DNA from 3 places in the Pseudomonas sp. JDS28PS106 genome. Region 1 is predicted to be linked to each of the others. Evidence: predicted binding sites of a transcription regulator. Region 1 holds the regulator's gene; each other region holds the start of a gene.
The links. Region 1 encodes sigma-54, which starts transcription at its own class of promoters, with help from an activator protein. Its sites were predicted from a motif close to ANTGGCATNNANNTTGCTNT; they were not measured.
Positions count from the first base shown of each region.

Region 2: the regulator sigma-54 is predicted to act here: its motif matches at 4,773-4,792, upstream of glnK (P-II family nitrogen regulator).
Region 3: the regulator sigma-54 is predicted to act here: its motif matches at 4,120-4,139, upstream of TRP66_RS15865 (flagellar hook-length control protein FliK).

Region 1 is NZ_JBAJGT010000005.1:178,285-184,947, reverse strand. Features, by position in the region: gene TRP66_RS10190 (tetratricopeptide repeat protein) at 1-239, shown strand, start outside; gene TRP66_RS10185 (superoxide dismutase) at 241-852, shown strand; gene TRP66_RS10180 (hypothetical protein) at 880-1,017, shown strand; gene TRP66_RS10175 (HPr family phosphocarrier protein) at 1,117-1,389, opposite strand; gene rapZ (RNase adapter RapZ) at 1,405-2,262, opposite strand; gene ptsN (PTS IIA-like nitrogen regulatory protein PtsN) at 2,265-2,729, opposite strand; gene hpf (ribosome hibernation-promoting factor, HPF/YfiA family) at 2,743-3,051, opposite strand; gene TRP66_RS10155 (RNA polymerase factor sigma-54) at 3,125-4,621, opposite strand; gene lptB (LPS export ABC transporter ATP-binding protein) at 4,790-5,515, opposite strand; gene lptA (lipopolysaccharide transport periplasmic protein LptA) at 5,516-6,061, opposite strand; gene lptC (LPS export ABC transporter periplasmic protein LptC) at 6,048-6,620, opposite strand; gene kdsC (3-deoxy-manno-octulosonate-8-phosphatase KdsC) at 6,647-6,663, opposite strand, start outside.
Region 2 is NZ_JBAJGT010000006.1:96,713-103,375, forward strand. Features, by position in the region: gene xerC (tyrosine recombinase XerC) at 1-828, shown strand, start outside; gene TRP66_RS11825 (HAD family hydrolase) at 821-1,513, shown strand; gene sutA (transcriptional regulator SutA) at 1,713-2,039, opposite strand; gene TRP66_RS11835 (secondary thiamine-phosphate synthase enzyme YjbQ) at 2,137-2,562, opposite strand; gene TRP66_RS11840 (ammonium transporter) at 2,807-4,144, opposite strand; gene glnK (P-II family nitrogen regulator) at 4,231-4,569, opposite strand; gene TRP66_RS11850 (accessory factor UbiK family protein) at 4,986-5,270, shown strand; gene TRP66_RS11855 (YifB family Mg chelatase-like AAA ATPase) at 5,399-6,663, shown strand, end outside.
Region 3 is NZ_JBAJGT010000009.1:54,383-61,045, forward strand. Features, by position in the region: gene fliI (flagellar protein export ATPase FliI) at 1-1,021, shown strand, start outside; gene fliJ (flagellar export protein FliJ) at 1,028-1,477, shown strand; gene TRP66_RS15850 (STAS domain-containing protein) at 1,603-1,905, shown strand; gene TRP66_RS15855 (SpoIIE family protein phosphatase) at 1,910-3,616, shown strand; gene TRP66_RS15860 (Hpt domain-containing protein) at 3,643-3,999, shown strand; gene TRP66_RS15865 (flagellar hook-length control protein FliK) at 4,176-5,549, shown strand; gene fliL (flagellar basal body-associated protein FliL) at 5,725-6,225, shown strand; gene fliM (flagellar motor switch protein FliM) at 6,235-6,663, shown strand, end outside.

The DNA.
Region 1 (6,663 bases):
TGTGCGCCGTCCACCAGCGACTGCTGCAGGCCATACAGGACGAGCGTCTGCAACCGGCGTTACGTCAGGCCGCGCTGCGTCACAGCAACAAGACCTACTCTGAACTACTCGGCTTCATCAGCGAACACGGCGAATACCCACGCACCCACCGGCTATTGAGCAGCAACGGCGATCATTCCCGCTCGACCCTGCGAGACAGTCCGGCAGCCACTTCCGGCTTTTCCTACGGAGTACATTGACATGCCATATACCCTGCCTGCATTGCCCTACGCCTACGATGCGCTGGAACCGCACATCGATGCGCAGACCATGGAAATCCATTACACCAAGCACCACCAGACTTACATCAACAACCTCAACGCAGCGGTGGAAAACACCGAGTACGCCGAGTGGCCGATCGAGAAGCTGGTGTCCAGCGCTCACAGCCTGCCTGAAAACATTCGTGGCCCGGTCATCAACCAGGGCGGCGGTCATGCCAACCACTCTCTGTTCTGGACAGTGATGTCCACCACCGGCGGTGGTCAGCCTGAGGGTGCGCTGGCCCAGGCCATTGACGAGCAGCTGGGCGGCTTCGAGAAATTCAAGGAAGCGTTCACCAAGGCTGCGCTCTCGCGCTTCGGCAGTGGCTGGGCGTGGCTGAGCGTGACGCCTGAAAAACAATTGGTCATCGAGAGCACCGGCAACCAGGACAGCCCACTGATGAACGGCAACACGCCGGTCCTTGGGCTGGACGTCTGGGAGCACGCTTACTACCTGCGTTACCAGAACCGTCGTCCCGAGTACATCAACGCGTTCTATAACGTGGTGAACTGGGAAGAAGTATCCCGGCGTTATCAGGCCGCGCTGGCCTGATTTTTTCGACCGAGGACAGGCTTGCCCATGCGTTCGGAGACTTATGCGCTCAGGAGTGTAAGGCTATTCCGGCTGGCTATCGGAGTGACTCTGTTGCTGGCCGGACTGGTGCTGCTGCTGGCGCGAGGAATGGAGTGGCTCGGTCTGCAGCCCCATCTGCTCTGAGCGCTGTCGGGCGGCGCGGTTTTTGTCTGATGATCGATACCGCGCTGGTCTGGCCTTCAGGTGGCGGCGCCGGGCTCACACATATCCGCCACGGACTGCCTACTCGCCCTCGTCGAACTTGTTGTCGATCAGCTCGACCAGCCCGTCCAGTGCGGCCTGTTCATCATCGCCTTCGGTGGAAAGGTGCAGCTCGGTGCCTTTGCCCGCAGCCAGCATCATCACGGCCATGATGCTTTTGCCATCGACCATGCTTTCAGGGGTGCGACCCACGCGAATCTGGCAGGGAAACTTGCCTGCGACGCCTACGAACTTCGCCGCCGCGCGCGCGTGCAGTCCCAGTTTGTTGATGATGGTGATTTGTCGAGCGGGCATCGCGGTGGAGATCCTTCAGCTGAGGTCGCGGTGGCGGACCTGGACGTTCTTGAGCGACTGCTGCAGAACCTGGCCCAGGCGTTCGGTCAGGTATACGGAGCGGTGGTGTCCGCCGGTACAGCCGATTGCAATAGTCACATAGGAGCGGTTACTGGCCGCGAAACGGGGAAGCCATTTGTTCAGGTAGGCGGAAATGTCCTGGAACATTTCCTCGACGTCCGGCTGTGCTGCCAGGTAATCGATCACAGGCTGTTCCAGCCCTGAATGGTCCCGCAGTTCCGGTTTCCAGTAGGGGTTGGGCAGACAGCGGACGTCAAAGACGACGTCGGCATCCACCGGCATGCCGCGCTTGAAGCCGAACGACTCGACGAGGAATGCCGTGCCCGGCTCCGGCTTGTTCAACAGGCGGAGCTTGAGGGTGTCGCGCAACTGGTAGAGGTTCAGATGCGTGGTGTTGATCTTCAGATCGGCCAGATCGGTGATCGGCCCCAGCAAGGTGCTCTCGTCGCGGATCGCCTCGGCCAGCGAGCGATCCGAAGTGCTCAGCGGATGACGCCGCCGGGTTTCGGAAAACCGCTTGAGCAGCGTGGCTTCGTCGGCGTCCAGGTAGAGAACGTCACAGCGGATGTTGCGTGCGCGAACTTCCGCCAGCATCAGTGGAAAGCGGGTGAGATGGCTGGGCAGGTTGCGGGCGTCTATGGAAACCGCCAAGAGGGGCTCGGCCAGCTCGGTCGTGATCAGTGCGCGTTCGGCCAGTTCCGGCAGAAGGCCGGCTGGAAGATTGTCCACACAGTAGAAACCGTTGTCTTCCAGCACGTCCAGCGCGGTGCTTTTACCGGAACCCGAGCGACCGCTCACGATGATCATGCGCATGATCAGCGGCCGTTCTGCACGTCCAGCACCACTTGATAAAGCGTTTCACCGCTTTGGGCACTGCGTAGGCGGTCGCGCACGTCGGCGCGGTCGAGCATACTGGCTATCTGGCGCAGCAGCTCCAGGTGCTCATCGGTGGCAGCCTGGGGGACCAGCAGCACGAACAGAAGGTCGACCGGCGCTCCATCGATGGCGTCGAATTCAACAGGAGCATCGAGATGTATCACCGCACTGACCGGTGCGGCGCAGTCAGGCAGGCGGCAATGGGGAATGGCGATACCGTTGCCAAACCCGGTGGAACCGAGCTTTTCACGGGCTACGAGGCTTTCGAATACCGTTTGCGAATCCATGTCCGGCACTTCGCGCCCGATCAGGTTGGCAATGGTTTCGAGGACACGCTTTTTGCTGCCTCCCGGCACGTTCACCAGGGAACGGCCGGGGGTCAGTATGTTTTCAAGTCGGATCATGTGAATAGTAGTGTCAGCGAGCGGTCGCACCTTTGAGGATGTTCTGCTGCTTTTCCTTATGCTTGAGCAATTGTCTGTCCAGCTTGTCTGTCAGCAGGTCGATGGCTGCATACATGTCGTCGTGCTCGGCATTGGCAACGACTTCTCCACCTGGGATGTGCAGGGTGGCTTCCACCTTCTGCTTCAGCTTCTCGACCGTCATGATGACCTGAACGTTGGTAATCTTGTCGAAATGTCCTTCGAGCTTGCGGAGCTTGAGCTCCATGTACTCTCGCAGAGGCTGGGTCACTTCCAGTTGGTGTCCACTGATGTTGACTTGCATACAGCTTTCTCCTTTGCCAGTGCATATAGAGGCGGGAAGAACCCGCCGCTGGAACGCTGTGGCGCGGCCTGCATCACATCAGTCGCTTTCGCTCGCTGGACGGTGCGATCCCGAGGGATTCGCGGTATTTGGCGACTGTGCGGCGGGCTACTTGAATGCCTTGTGCCTCCAGTAAACCAGCGATCTTGCTATCACTCAACGGCTTTTTCTGATTTTCAGCGGCAACCAGTTTCTTGATGATCGCGCGGATCGCCGTGGATGAGCATTCGCCTCCCTCGGAAGTGCTTACGTGGCTGGAGAAGAAGTATTTCAGCTCGTAAATGCCCCGGGGCGTGTGCATGAATTTCTGGGTGGTGACGCGCGAAATCGTCGACTCGTGCATGCCTACCGCTTCGGCGATGTCATGCAGAACCAGCGGTTTCATGGCTTCATCGCCGTACTCCAGGAAGCCGCGCTGGTGCTCGACGATCTGGGTCGCGACTTTCATGAGAGTTTCGTTGCGGCTTTGCAGGCTCTTGATGAACCAGCGAGCCTCCTGCAACTGATTGCGCATGAAAGTGTTGTCGGCGCTGGTGTCGGCACGACGGACGAAGCCTGCGTACTGAGGATTGACTCGCAGCCGGGGCACCGACTCCTGATTGAGCTCCACCAGCCAGCGCTCGTTGTCCTTGCGCACGATCACGTCAGGAATGACGTACTCGGGTTCGGTCGACTCGATCTGCGAGCCGGGCCGCGGGTTGAGGCTCTGGACCAGCTCGATGACCTGGCGAAGCTCGTCTTCCTTGAGCTTCATGCGCCGCATCAGCTGTGAATAGTCGCGACTGCCCAGAAGATCGATGAAGTCGGTGACCAGGCGCTGGGCTTCGGCCAGCCAGCGAGTCTTGGCAGGGAGCTGACGCAGTTGCAGCAACAGGCACTCGCCCAGATTGCGCGCGCCAATGCCGGCCGGCTCGAACTGCTGAATGCGATGCAGGACGGCTTCGACTTCATCGAGCTCGACATCCAGTTCCGGATCGAACGACTCGACGATTTCATCCAGTGTTTCGTCCAGATAGCCCTGGTTATTGATGCAGTCGATGAGCGTGACGGCGATCAGCCGGTCCTTGTCGGACATGGGCGCGACGTTGAGCTGCCACAGCAGATGGCTCTGCAGGCTTTCGCCCGCCGAGGTGCGGGTCGTGAAATCCCACTCGTCATCATCGTTGCCGGGCAGGCTGCTGGCGCTGGTCTGGTAGACGTCTTCCCAGGCGGTATCGACCGGCAGCTCGTTGGGAATGCGCTCGCTCCATTCACCGTCTTCGAGGTTGTCCACGGTGGACGTCGTGGACTCCTGGAAGGTCGGCTCGGGAATTTCCGCGGCGGGCGCCTGCTCGATATTGTCGGCCAGTGGATCGGACGTATCGAAATCGTCGCCTTCTTCCTGGCGTTCCAGCATAGGGTTGGATTCCAGCGCCTCCTGGATTTCCTGCTGGAGATCCAGAGTCGACAGCTGGAGCAAGCGGATGGCCTGTTGCAGCTGAGGCGTCATCGTCAGCTGCTGGCCCATTCTCAAGACTAGCGATGGTTTCATGGCAGGGGCTTAACACCTTATTCGCCGGCGCACATGCGCCATCCACTACAGAGCGCCGAAGCGCCATCACAAGCAAATTATATGCCTGAAACCTAAAGCTTTGCCTAGAGCGTCGTGACAAATAAAAAGTTGTCAAGCCCCTCAAGCGAGAAGGGCACTCCAGAGCTGTTACAGACGGAATTCGTGGCCGAGGTAAACCTCTTTCACCAGCTGGTTGGCCAGAATGGTTTCGGCATTGCCTTCGGCGATCAGCTGTCCGTCGTTGACGATGTAGGCGGTTTCGCAGATATCCAGGGTTTCACGGACGTTGTGGTCGGTGATCAGCACGCCGATCCCCTTGGCCTTGAGGTGGTGGATGATCTGTTTGATGTCGCCGACCGAGATCGGATCGACGCCCGCGAACGGTTCGTCCAGCAGGATGAATTTTGGTGCGGTAGCCAGCGCCCGCGCGATCTCGACCCGGCGACGCTCGCCGCCGGACAGGCTCATGCCGAGGTTGTCGCGGATGTGCGTGATGTGGAATTCCTGCAACAGGCTTTCCAGCTCCTTGCGGCGCGCGGCGGTATCGAGCTCCTTGCGGGTCTCGAGAATCGCCATGATGTTGTCCGCCACCGACAGCTTGCGGAAGATGGAGGCTTCCTGAGGCAGATAGCCAATGCCGGCGCGAGCGCGGCCGTGCATGGGCTGATGACTGACGTCCAGGTCGTCGATCAGGACGCGGCCCTGATCCGCCTGCACCAGTCCGACGATCATGTAGAAGCAGGTGGTCTTGCCGGCGCCGTTGGGGCCGAGCAGGCCGACGATCTGACCGCTTTCGATGGACAGGCTCACATCGCGCACGACCTGGCGGCTCTTGTAGCTCTTGGCCAGATGCTGGGCTTTAAGCGTCGCCATTTACTGGGCCTTCTGCGGTTGTTCGGATTTTTTCTTAGGCTGGATGACCATGTCGATACGCGGACGCGGCGCAGTCACCTTGGTGCCACTGGCGCGGCCGGCGCTGACGATCTGACGAACCGTGTCGTAGACGATTTTCTCGCCTTCGGACGTATTGCCGTCGTTGATCACCTTGGCCTTGTCGATCAGGACGATACGATCCTGGGCCGCGTAGTACTGGATGGTCACGGCGTAGGCCTGCACGATCGGCTTGTCCACCGACGGTTTCTGCTCGTAATAGGCCAGATTACCCACGGAGGTGAACACATCGACTTCACCTTGGGCATTACGGGTGATGGTCACGGTGTTGCCGGTGATCTTCATCGAACCCTGGGTGATGATGACGTTGCCCTTGTAGGTCGCAACGCCGCGCTTGTCATCGAGCTGGGCATCATCGGACTGGATGTGGATCGGCTGATCGCGGTCCGTCGGCAGGGACCAGGCGCTCGCGCTTCCCAGTGCTGCGCTCAGGCCGAGCAAGAAAGGAAGGGTTTTAACGAGCCTCATACTGTCCTCTTACGTTGGACAGCAGGTCCATCCTGCCGTCGTTCAAATACGCTTTCATTCCCTTGGCCGTGGTCGCACCGCCGGCCGCGTCGATTTTAACGACTTGCTCGGTCTGCGCATATTGCTTCTGCGGGAATACGGTCATGCGACTACTGGTGATGATAGTCGTACGTTTCTTTTCGTCGGTTCGGGCGATGCGAACCGAGTCGATCAATTCGACTTCGGTGCCGCCTGGCGACACTTCGCCCCGCTTGCTTTGAACGTGCCAAGGGAACAGCGTTCCGCGGTACATTTGCAGGTCGGGAGTGGTTAGCAGGGTCACGTCGGTGGCCTTGACGTGCTCGACCTTGTCAGCGGTCATCTCGTATTGCAGCTTGCCGTCCGGCAGGTACTGCACGCTGCGCGCATTGAGCGCGTAATAGTCGATCGCAGCCTCGTCGCCGCTGACGGCCGGCTGGTCCATGAAGCTTTCCGGGCTGACGTTCCAGTATCCGGCGGCCGCCACCAGAAGGGCGATGCTGCCGAAAACCAGAAACTTGCGGATCTTTTTACTGAACAACATAGTGGGCTCTGTATGGTCGGCTTCTATAGATAAGCGGCGT
Region 2 (6,663 bases), on a different contig from region 1:
GCCTATCGGCGTGACCTGAACAAGGTCGTTGCCTGGTGCGAGCAGGCCGGCGTCGCCAGTTGGGCGGACCTGGATATCCAGCATCTGCGCAGTTTCGTCGCCCGCCAGCATCATCAGGGACAGTCGTCCCGAAGCCTGGCTCGCCTGCTTTCGGCGGTACGCGGTCTGTACCAGTACCTGAACCGTGAAGGTATCTGCGAGCATGATCCGGCTAACGGGCTGTCTCCGCCCAAGGGCGAGCGCCGGCTGCCCAAGACGCTGGACACTGATCGCACCGCGCAGTTGCTCGATGGCGGCGTTGAAGATGATTTTCTGGGCCGTCGCGATCACGCCATTCTCGAACTGCTGTATTCCTCCGGGCTGCGGTTGTCTGAACTGGCCGGACTGAACCTTGATCAACTCGATCTGGGTGCCGGGCTGATACAGGTGCTTGGCAAGGGCAGCAAGACACGCGTCCTGCCTGTGGGCAGCAAGGCTCGCCGGGCGCTGGAGGCCTGGTTACCGTTGCGCGCATTGACCAACCCCAGAGACGACGCAGTATTCGTCAGCCAGAAAGGTACTCGTCTGGGGCCGCGGGCTATTCAAGTGCGGCTTCGGACCGCCGGAGAGCGCGAACTGGGGCAAAACCTGCATCCGCACATGTTGCGTCACTCGTTCGCCAGCCATCTGCTGGAGTCGTCGCAGGATCTGCGCGCCGTCCAGGAGTTGCTCGGCCATGCCGATATCAAGACCACGCAGATCTATACCCATCTAGACTTCCAGCATCTGGCGTCGGTATACGATGGCGCCCATCCCCGCGCCAAACGCAAAGGATCTGCCCATGATTAAGCTCATCACGTTCGATCTGGACGACACGCTCTGGGACACCGCCCCGGCGCTGGTCGGCGCCGAGGCCGCATTGCGCGACTGGCTCACCGAGCATGCACCGCTGCTGGGGCCGGTGCCGGTCGAGCATCTGTGGGAAATCCGCACGCGGCTGATCGAGGCCGAGCCCTCGTACAAACATCGCATCAGCGCCCTGCGCCGTCAGGTGCTCTATCACGCGCTGGAAGACGCGGGCTATGACGCTGAGCAAGCACAAGACCTGGCCGAGCAGAGTTTCGAAGTGTTCCTTCACGGGCGGCATCAGGTGCAGATATTTCCGGACGTGCAACCGACCCTGGAAATCCTCGCCAAGACCTTCATGCTGGGTGTCATCACCAACGGCAACGCAGACGTGCGCCGGCTGGGTCTGGCCGATTACTTTTCGTTCGCCCTGTGCGCCGAGGATCTTGGAATCGGCAAACCCGATCCCGCGCCCTTCCTCGAAGCGCTACGTCGAGCCAACGTCGACGCCAGCGTGGCGGTGCATATCGGCGACCACCCCAGCGACGACATCGCCGGCGCCCAGCAAGCGGGCATGCGCGCCATCTGGTACAACCCGCAAGGCAAGGTGTGGGACGCTGACAGACTGCCGGATGCGGAGATCCACAACCTGTCGCAGTTGCCGGAGGTTCTGGGTCGCTGGGCGTGAATCCGTAAGACTTACCCGCTGCGCTTCCCTTTGTAGGAGCCACCGGGGCGGCGTTCCGCCTTGCTGGCGATAAACAATGACGCGTACTGCCTGAAAAAACGTGCACGGTTAATCGCCAGCAAGCTGGCTCCTACGACGGGCAATGCGCAAAAAAAAGCCCGCAGCGACAGCGGGCTTTTTTCATACGACCTTACTGCCCTCAGATAGGGCGGCTGCCGTATTTGTTGTCAGGCTTCTTGGGCGGATCGGCGACCACGTTGGGTTCCACTTCCTGCACCTTGCCACCCCGAGCCAGGAATTCTTCCATGGCGCGGGCAAGAGCATCACGCTCCTTGTTCTTTGCTTCTACGCTGGGCAGCTCATCGACCGATATTGCAGCCTTGGCCTTGCCCTTGGCGGGTGTGGCCGCAACTTCAGCACCGTCATCAGCGTCGGAGGCGTCGTCTTCGGGAGCAGCAGCAAGCTCCTCGCCGTCGTCCTCGCCTTCCAGGTCATCTACCAGATCATCGTTGTCGTCGTCGCTCATGTTCTACCTCATGACTTGCGAAAGCAGATTAGTTATAGCCCAGCAGCCTCAAAATCCAAGGCTGTCGGAAAAAATTCAAAATCGCCTTGTCTGGCGATCATGTCCAGTCACCCTGAAGGGTGGCCAGGACGTTGCGGGCGCCGCCTGAATCACGGTGCTCGCCCAGATAGATACCTTGCCAGGTACCCAGCGCCAGTCGTCCTGCCGTTACCGGCAAAACCAACTGGCAACCCAGCAGACTGGCCTTGAAGTGCGCCGGCAAGTCATCAGGACCTTCGTCGTTGTGTTCGTAACCGCTGGCGCCCTGCGGTACCAGACGGCTGAAAAAACGCTCGAAATCACGACGTACCGCCGGATCGGCGTTCTCGTTGACGGTTAACGAGGCCGAGGTATGTTGCAGCCACAAGTGCAGCAGGCCGACACGGCAACCGCGCAACTCGGGCAAGCCGGCGAGCAGCTCGTCAGTGACCAGATGAAACCCGCGAGGTCGAGCCTTGAGGGTAATTCTGGATTGATGCCACATACCGTTCTCCGTACGTTCGGCGCGCATTCTAACTCGCCTGCAAAAAAAGCAAAGCTCACAATACTGCGGCTTTCGGACGAGTTGACAGCAACCTCTGGGGTTCCTCTGGATGGACCTTGTCGAACCGCTGGAATCCGTTACGGCGGCAACATCAATGACAGCGCGAACCGGCAGTTGATTCACATGAGGCAGACAAAAAAAATGCCCGGAGACCGGGCATTTTCGTTTTCGCAACAGTAGCCGCTTACAAGTTGTAGCCACGCTCGTTGTGTTGCGCAAGGTCCAGTCCGACAGACTCTTCCTCGTCGGTGACACGCAGCCCCATCACCACGTCCAGCACCTTGAGGATGATGAAGGTCACGACAGCGGTGTAGACCACTGTGAAGGCGACGCCTTTGAATTGAATCCAGACCTGTGCGCCGATGTCGGTCACGGCACCGAAGCCGCCCAGTGCCGGGGCCGCGAATACGCCGGTGAGGATCGCGCCAACGATGCCGCCGACGCCGTGCACGCCGAAAGCGTCCAGCGAGTCGTCATAGCCCAGCTTGCGCTTGAGGGTCGTGGCGCAGAAGAAGCAGATCACGCCGGAAGCCAGGCCGATCACCAGAGCACCCATCGGGCCAGCGGTACCGGCGGCCGGAGTGATCGCGACCAGACCGGCAACCACGCCGGAGGCGATGCCCAATGCGCTTGGCTTACCGTGGGTTACCCATTCAGCGAACATCCAGCCCAGTGCCGCCGCGGCGGTTGCGATCTGGGTAACCAGCATCGCCATGCCCGCAGTGCCATTGGCTGCCGCGGCGGAGCCGGCGTTGAAGCCGAACCAGCCGATCCACAGCATGGCCGCGCCGACCAGGGTGTAACCCAGGTTGTGCGGAGCCATCGGGGTGGTCGGGAAACCTTTACGCTTGCCCAGTACCAGGCACGCGACCAGACCGGCGATACCGGCGTTGATGTGAACCACGGTACCGCCCGCGAAATCCAGGACACCCCAGTCCCACATCAGGCCGCCCACGCCGCCCCAGACCATGTGGGCGATCGGTGCGTAGACCAGCGTGAACCAGATGCCCATGAACACCAGCATCGCGGAGAACTTCATGCGCTCGGCAAAGGCACCGACGATCAGCGCCGGGGTGATGATGGCGAACGTCATCTGGAAGGTGACGAATACCGCTTCCGGAAACAGGGCGGCGGAGCCAGTGATGCTCGATGGCGTGATGCCCGCCAGGAACGCCTTGCCCAGACCTCCGAAGAAGGAATTGAAGTTGACGACGCCCTCTTCCATGCCGGTCGTGTCGAATGCCAGGCTATAGCCGTATACGACCCAGAGAATGCTGATCAGGCCGGTGATGGCAAAACATTGCATCATCACGGAAAGAACGTTTTTCGAACGAACCATGCCGCTGTAGAACAGCGCCAGGCCCGGAATGGTCATGAACAGGACCAGTGCGGTCGCGGTCAGCATCCAGGCGGTATCGCCGGAATTGAGCACAGGTTCGGCAACCGGGTCAGCCGCCAGGGCCATACCAGGTAATGCGAGGGACAACAGGGCTCCTAGCCCTGCGAATTGACGCAGAGTCATATTTTTTCTCCTGGGGCTTTGGAGGGTGCTTACAAAATGGCTGCGCTTGCTCGCCTATTTGTAAACACCCTCTTGGGGGTGGCGGCTTAAATCGCGTCGGTATCGGTTTCGCCGGTACGGATGCGAATGGCCTGCTCGAGATTCACCACGAAAATCTTGCCGTCGCCGATCTTGCCGGTGTTGGCCGCTTTGGTGATGGCCTCGATCACGCGATCCAGATCCTTGTCGTCGATGGCGACATCGATCTTCACCTTGGGAAGGAAGTCGACTACGTACTCAGCACCGCGGTACAGCTCAGTGTGACCCTTCTGGCGACCGAAGCCTTTGACCTCGGTGACGGTGATGCCCTGCACGCCGATTTCCGACAACGACTCGCGAACGTCGTCCAGCTTGAACGGCTTGATGATTGCAGTGACTAGCTTCATGAAACTTTCTCCCGAATTGATGGACTTGCCCCAGGAAAACAAACCCGACTCAAGTCTAAGCGCAGTGCCTGGCTTTGTAACGCGTCGGTCGCCGGATGAGCCGGACCAACTCCAGAAAACCGCTTCTGACGAAACATTCCCCGCTCCGCCTGCCGCACTGCCTTAGTCACAGCGACTGCATCAGTGCATGGGTCACTTGCCTCTAAGCAGAAAGCTTGCCAGTTCATGCGCAGCCATGAAAACCGGGCCACCCGACCGATTTACATAGGCTGGAAGGTCGCTTGTAGCGACTGTGCGCACAACAATAGTGCGCGCGTGCACGCCTGACTGCCCGATAGTTGTGCATGGGGATGGCTGAAAAATGGCCTGGGCAGGGCGTGCTACACTGCCGCCCAATCTGAATCGGGAGAATGCACATGCTTGCGCCAAAAGCTTTTCTGGACGCCTTGAGCGGCCACGCCTCTCGCCTGTTCAATGGCGAGAACCCTCTGCCTCGTAACGAATTCGAAACCCAGTTCAAGGCGCTGCTGCACAGTGCTTTCAGCAAGCTGGATATGGTCAGCCGCGAAGAATTCGACAGCCAGATGGCCGTCCTGGCCCGGACTCGCGCGCGCCTGGAGGCGCTGGAAGCCAAGGTGGCAGAAATGGAAGAAAGAACCGCCGCATCGACCGAGGCGGATCGCCTGTCCGACCCTCGCTGATTCGCACGTCTCGTTTTGGAACGCCATCTGCCCCTCATGATGGCGTTTACACTCTGTAGCCATTCCCTCGCTCGCCCTGCCCTTGAATGTCGCACGATGGCCTGTGTCGCACTTTCAAGGAACGAATCATGTCTCTGGCCATTGTTCACAGCCGAGCCCAGGTGGGCGTGGAAGCCCCTGCCGTAACCGTCGAAGCTCACCTTGCCAACGGTCTCCCGGCGCTGACGCTGGTGGGCTTGCCCGAAGGCGCGGTCAAGGAAAGCAAGGACCGGGTGCGCAGCGCCATTCTCAATTCCGGACTGGATTTCCCGGCCCGTCGCATCACGCTCAACCTGGCGCCGGCGGACCTGCCCAAGGATGGCGGGCGCTTCGATCTGGCAATCGCCCTGGGCTTGCTGGGCGCCAGCGGGCAAGTGCCACTGACGGCGCTGCAGGATATCGAGTGCCTTGGCGAGCTGGCGTTGTCGGGCGCGATTCGTGCTGTGCAGGGCGTGTTGCCGGCGGCGCTGGCGGCTCGTAATGCGGAGCGCACGCTTATAGTGCCGGCGGCGAATGCCGAGGAGGCCTGTCTGGCCTCTGGATTGCGCGTCATTGCCGTCAACCACCTGCTGGAGCTGGTCGCGCATTTCAACGGCAGAACACCGATTGCGCCGTATCAGGCGCACGGCCTCATTGCTCGAGCACGGCCTTACCCCGATCTCAACGAAGTGCAGGGCCAGATCGCTGCCAAGCGAGCACTGGTGGTCGCTGCGGCAGGCGCCCATAACCTGCTGTTCAGTGGACCGCCAGGAACCGGCAAGACTCTGCTTGCCAGCCGCTTGCCCGGTCTGTTGCCTCCGCTGGACGAGTGCGAAGCACTGGAAGTCGCGGCCATTCAGTCGGTTGCCAGCCAGACGCCCCTGGATTGCTGGCCGCAGCGCCCGTTTCGCCAACCGCACCATTCCGCATCGGGACCGGCGCTGGTGGGAGGCGGCAGCCGCCCGCAACCTGGCGAGATAACCCTCGCTCACCACGGCGTCCTGTTTCTGGATGAGCTGCCTGAGTTCGATCGGCGCGTGCTGGAGGTTTTGCGCGAGCCGCTGGAGTCGGGGCATATCGTGATTGCGAGAGCGCGCGACCGGGTGCGCTTCCCGGCCCGCTTCCAGCTCGTGGCGGCCATGAATCCCTGCCCGTGCGGCTATCTGGGCGAGCCCACCGGGCGCTGCCGTTGCTCGACCGAGCAGGTCGAACGCTACCGCAACAAACTGTCCGGTCCGCTGCTGGACCGCATCGACCTGCATCTGACTGTCGCCCGCGAGACCACTGCCCTTCACCACATCCCGCAGACCGGAGATGACACCGCCAGCGCCGCCGCGCGTGTCGCCCAGGCGCGTGAACGGCAGCAACGTCGGCA
Region 3 (6,663 bases), on a different contig from region 1:
GCTCGACGGCGCCGGTCGACCGCTGGACGGACGTCCGCCGATCAAGGCCGAAGACTGGGTGCCCATGGACGGCCCGACCATCAACCCGCTCAAGCGCGATCCGATCAGCCAGCCGCTGGACGTCGGCATTCGCTGCATCAACGGCTTGCTCACGGTTGGCAAGGGGCAGCGTCTGGGCCTGTTCGCCGGTACGGGCGTCGGCAAGAGCGTGCTGCTGGGCATGATGACCCGCTTCACGGAAGCCGAGATCATCGTGGTCGGGCTGATTGGCGAGCGGGGTCGTGAGGTCAAGGAATTCATCGAGCATATTCTGGGCGAGGAAGGCATCAAGCGCGCCGTGGTCGTCGCCTCGCCAGCGGACGATGCGCCCTTGATGCGCCTGCGTGCCGCCATGTACTGCACTCGCATTGCCGAATATTTCCGCGACCAGGGCAAGAACGTACTGCTGCTCATGGATTCGCTGACCCGTTTTGCCCAGGCCCAGCGGGAAATCGCGCTGGCTATCGGCGAGCCTCCAGCGACCAAGGGCTATCCGCCTTCGGTCTTCGCCCGGCTGCCCAAGCTTGTCGAACGCGCCGGCAACGCCGAAGCAGGCGGTGGCTCGATCACGGCGTTCTACACCGTTCTGTCCGAAGGCGACGACCAGCAGGACCCGATTGCCGACTCGGCGCGTGGCGTGCTCGACGGGCACATCGTGTTGTCCCGGCGTCTGGCGGAGGAGGGGCACTATCCGGCCATCGACATCGAGGCGTCGATCAGCCGGGTCATGCCCGCGGTGGTCAGCCCGGAGCACATGGCCCGTGCTCAACACTTCAAACAATTGTGGTCGCGCTATCAGCAGACGCGCGACCTGATCAGCGTCGGTGCCTACGTGGCCGGCGGTGACCGGGAGACTGACATGGCCATCGCCCTGCAACCGGCGCTGGTGCGTTATCAGCGTCAGGGGCTGCGCGACAACGAGAGCATGCAGGCCAGTGGCGAAGCGCTGGCGGCCGTGTTCGGTCCGGCCCCTGGCGGCTGATGACCGATGGCTCAGAGTCGAGCGGCGCGTCTGGCGCCCGTGGTGGAAATGGCCGAGGCCGCCGAGCGAAGCGCGGCGCAGCGGCTTGGCTATTTTCAGGGCCAGGTCAATCTGGCCCTCAACAAACTGCAGGAGCTCGATCAGTTCCGTCACGACTACCAGCAGCAGTGGCTGGCGAAGGGCAGTGGTGGCGTATCCGGGCAGTGGATGATGGGTTACCAGCGCTTTCTCAGCCAGCTCGACACCGCCGTCGCCCAGCAGAACAAGAGTCTGGAGTGGCATCAGTCCAACCTCGACAAGGCGCGTACCTCCTGGCAGGAGGCCTACGCCCGGGTGGAAGGGCTGCGCAAGCTGGTACAGCGCTACATCGACGAGGCTCGTCGTCTGGAAGACAAGCGCGAGCAGAAGCTGCTGGACGAGTTATCCCAGCGCCTGCCACGTCACGAGCCTGACTGATCGACCGGGTCCATGAAGTCTGAACGGTTATCCGGGCCGGTTTCTCTTCGAGGCCTTTGGTTCGCCTATTTTGTAAACACCCTCTAAGCTTTGGGTGTCTCGGTGATGAAACATTAGGGATCAATATGACTGTCACGTCCGAGCTTTCCCCCGATCGTCAGCAGTTGACGATCTTCGTCGAGGGCCGTTTCGACTTCGGTGCTCATCAGGACTTTCGCGCGGCGTATCAGGATCGTCCCGGAAACCTCAACTACGTCGTGGATCTGCGCGGTACCCAATATCTGGACAGCTCTGCGCTGGGCATGCTGCTCTTGCTGCGCGACCATGCCGGCGGGGACACGGCCCGCGTCAGGCTGATCAACTGCACGCCTGACGTGATCAAGATCCTGACCATTTCCAACTTCTCCAAATTGTTCCAGCTGAGCTGACGCCTTGGGCACCGTTTCCAAGGGGCTGTGCATTCTCATCGCCGAAGACAGCCCCAGCGACCGGCTGCTGCTGTCGACCATCATCGGTCGGCTGGGTCATCGGGTACTGAGCGCCGCGACGGGCATCGAGGCCGTCGCCGTATTCGAGCTTGAGCGGCCACAGCTGGTACTGATGGACGCGATGATGCCGGTCATGGACGGTTTTGAAGCGGCGCGGCGCATCAAGAAAATGGCCGGCGAGTCGCTGGTGCCGATCATTTTCCTGACGTCTCTTACCGAAGGCGAAGCCTTGGCGTACTGCCTGGAAGCCGGCGGCGACGATTTCATCTCCAAGCCCTACAACCCAGTGGTGCTCGCGGCCAAGATCAACGCCATGAATCGCCTGCGCCTGTTGCAGGAGACCGTTCTGCAACAGCGCGATCAGATCGCCCGACACCACGAATACCTGCTGCATGAGCAGCGCGTCGCCAAGGCTGTGTTCGACCAGGTGGCTCATTCCGGGTGCCTGGGCGCGTCAAATATCCGTTATCTGCAATCGCCCTATGCGCTGTTCAATGGTGACCTGATGCTGGCCGCCTATACCCCTGCGGGCCTGATGCACGTATTGCTCGGCGACTTTACTGGCCATGGGCTGCCGGCTGCGGTGGGTGCCATGCCCTTGGCCGAAGTATTCTACGGCATGACCACCAAGGGTTACGGCCTGCCGGAAATCCTTCGCGAGATGAACGCCAAGCTCAAGCGCATCCTGCCGGTGGACATGTTCTGCTGCGCCACGCTGCTAAGCGTCAATATTGCCCAGCGGCAAGTGGAGGTATGGAACGGCGGGCTCCCCGAGGGCTATCTGTTGCGCGGCCATGGCCGTGAATCGACGCCGCTTGCATCCCGCCATTTGCCGCTGGGCGTGTTGAGCGTCGAAGCCTTTGACACCCGCACTGAAGTGCATCCGCTGGCGCCGGGCGACCGCATCTTTCTGCTCTCCGATGGCGTGCTGGACACGTCCAACAGCTGTGACGAGCGATTTGGCGGGCAACGCCTGCGAGAGGTGCTGGCGGCCAATCGCGAACCCGAGCTGCTGATCCAGGAAATACTCCAGGCCCTGAACGACTTCGGCGGCAAGGCTCGGGATGACGTCAGCATGCTGGAAATCATTGCCGACGAATCCGCGATGCCGACGCCGCCGCCCTTGATCTATTCCGACAGCGGGGCGTCGAGTCCGCTGGACTGGTCGGCCAGCTTCGAATTCCGCGCCGCGACCCTCAAACGCTTCAACCCATTGCCGTACGTCGTGCAGTTGCTATTGGAAGTCCATGGACTGCGCGCGCAGACCAGCGCGTTGCACAGCGTGCTCGCCGAGCTGTACAGCAATGCCCTCGAACACGGAGTTTTAGGGCTCGATTCGGCGCTTAAACATGATGCGGCCGGATTTGCCAGCTACTATGAACAGCGGGCCGAACGTCTGACAGCGCTCGACAGCGGTTTCATCCGCTTGCATGTCAGCGTCAAGCCAGTGGCGCAGGGCGGCCGGCTGACGGTCAGCATCGAAGACAGCGGTCGGGGCTTCGACGCCCGGCAGGTGCTGGCTACGCCGCCGGCGCTCGACAGTCTGTACGGGCGGGGCATCCGGCTGGTGTGCGAACTTGGTCAACAGGCCCGCTGGAGCGACGATGGCCGGACTGCCAGCGTAGAGTTTTCATGGAGCGCAATGGCATAATCGGCCGCGAATCAAGGAGCGAACAAGTGTCGATTCATGTGGACAGCAGCGTGTTGAGCGCTTTGCAGGATGTCATGGAAGGTGAGTACCCGACCTTGCTCGACGTCTTTCTTGAAGATTCCGAGCAACGGGTCGCGCAATTGCACGCGGCCTGCCATTCCCCTGCGCCGGATTTGCAGGCGCTGAGCCTGAATGCGCACAGCTTCAAGGGCAGCTGCGCCAATATGGGGGCTTTCAAATTGTCCGAGCTATGCCGGCAACTGGAGGACCAGTCCCGCCTGGGAAAGCGCGATGAGCTGGAGCGCCTGATCGAGCAGATCGACGCCGAATACCTGACCGTACGCCGGCTTTTCATCGCCGAGCGGCGGCTCTACAACAGCTGATACCAGCCCCCTTCGGTAGGAGCGGCTTCAGCCGCGAAGCGCCGGTACATCCGACGAGACGCACTGGTTCGGACGCCTATCTCGCGGATAAATCCGCTCCTACAAACCGCGCAAGCGTTTATTGGCCCGGATCTTGCTGTAGCTTGGGCAACCAGCTGCTTTCTGCGGAGTTTCAAATGTCCCTCGCCACTAATGTGCTTCTCCAGGCCAGCACTGCCGCGACCTCCAGGTCCGGTATGGCCAACACCGCTTCAAAACCAGCCGATGCTGGCAGGGACGGGGCTTCCAGCTTCTCCAACGTCTATGACCAACAAGGGCGGGACAAGGTCGCTCAGCATCAGGACGCCCCTGCGAAGACTTCTCGTGACACGGAAAAGAACAAGCCTGTGGCGGCCAAAGACAAGGCCGATACCGGCCAGCCCGCAGCCGGCTCTCAATCGACCGTTGCCGAAAGCGGCAAAGACTTGCCTGCCGATTCGGCGGCAGCGACCGCTGAGCAATCCGCCGGTGATGAGGCGGACACGTCCGAAGCGGCGCTGGCCGCAAGCGACGCACTCAGCACCGACTCGCTCGATCCGGCTCTGCTGACTGCGGATGGTCCGGTTCCGGGGGAACTGCCTGTCGCACTGGTGACCGATTCGGCGCCCGATGCGAATACAGCTCCCGTACTGGCCGCCATGAATGCGGCGCCGGTTGCGACGGTTGTGGAAGACTCCTTCGACCCGGACGCCGATCCGCTCAAGGACCTGCCTGCCGTGCAGTTGGCGCTGGAAAGCGCCAACGCCAAGACGCACTTTGCGCCGCAGAACCATCAGGCTGCCGCCAATGTGCCTGCCGATCCGGAAGCTGACCCGACTCAGAACCTCGCCAATAACCTGGCGGCGCTCACCGAGCAGCAGGCGTCGGATGAAAGCAGCACCGAGAGCAGCGACAAATCCTTCACCAGCCTGATTGGCGACGCCCTCAAGGACGTCAAGAGCGCGGCAGGCGACACGCGGGTCGACAACTTCGCCGAGCGTCTGGCGGCTCTGAGTCAGGCCGCGCAGCCGGCCAGGACCGCCGCGCCATCCACGCCGTTGCTCAGCCAGCCTTTGGCGATGCACCAGAGCGGCTGGAGCGAAGGTATCGTCGAGCGTGTGATGTATCTGTCGAGCCAAAGCCTCAAGTCGGCGGAAATCAAGCTGGAACCGGCGGAACTCGGTCGTCTCGACATTCGCGTCAACATGGCGCCGGATCAGCAGACCCAGGTGACCTTCATGAGCGCCCACCTCGGCGTTCGCGAAGCGCTGGAAAGCCAGATGTCTCGGCTGCGCGACTCCTTCACTCAGCAAGGCCTGGGGCAGGTTGACGTGAACGTTGCCGACCAGTCACAGCAGCAGGCGCAACAGCAAGCCCAAGAGCAGGCCAGCCGTGCCCAGCGTGGCGGTCGCGGTTCGAGGCTGTCGGGCGGTGACAGCGGCGATGACGGTGCCGTGGCCGAAGCTGCAGCGCCGGTCAGTCAGCCTGTGCAGCGGGTGGTGGGGACCAGCGAGATCGACTACTACGCCTGATCAACGGTAACCATCGCCAGCAAGCTGGCTCCTCCGTAGGAGCCAGCTTGCTGGCGATATTGCCTTCCCTCTCTATCTGTTCCCTCATTCGTATCCCCCCGCACAACTCTGGCATAACACTTGCTCAGCCACTGTCATGTATTGAAGATCCCCTCAATAGCGACGGATTATTGGCATGGCGAAGAGCGACGAACCCAAAGACCCAGCTTCCAAAGGAAAACTCAAACTCATCATTATCGCAGTGGTAGCGTTACTGCTCGCGGTGGGTTTGTCGGTGGGAGCAACCTGGTTCATCATGCACAAATCCGACAGCGCGCCGGACCCGGCAGCCGCGGCCGCCGCGACCGATGTCAAGCCGGTGGCGGTCTACGAGCCGTTGACTCCGGCGTTCGTGGTCAACTTCAATGCCAACGGTCGCCAGCGCTACATGCAGGTCAGCATCACCATGCTCTCGCGCAATGCCGCCGACATGGAAGCGCTCAAGGCGCACATGCCGGTCATCCGCAATAACTTGGTCATGCTGTTCGCCGGGATTCCCTTCGAATCGCTGGCAACGCCGGTAGGTCAGGAAATGCTGCGTCAGAAAGCGACCGCCAGCATTCAGGAAGTGGCTCAGAAAGAACTCGGCAAGACTGTGATCGAGCAGCTGCTGTTCACTAACTTCGTATTGCAGTAGGACCCCCACATGGCCGTGCAAGACCTTCTGTCCCAGGACGAAATCGACGCGCTGTTGCATGGTGTCGACGATGGTATGGTCCAGACCGAAAGCCCTACCGAGCCTGGCAGCGTCAAAAGCTATGACCTGACCAGCCAGGACCGGATCGTCCGCGGTCGCATGCCGACCCTTGAGATGATCAACGAGCGTTTCGCGCGCTATACCCGCATCAGCATGTTCAACCTGCTGCGCCGTTCGGCGGACGTGGCGGTCGGCGGGGTGCAAGTGATGAAGTTCGGCGAGTACATCCACTCGCTGTATGTGCCTACCAGCCTCAATCTGGCGAAGATCAAGCCTTTGCGCGGCACGGCACTGTTCATCCTCGACGCCAAGCTGGTGTTCAAGCTGGTGGACAACTTCTTCGGCGGCGACGGTCGTCACGCCAAGATCGAGGGGCGC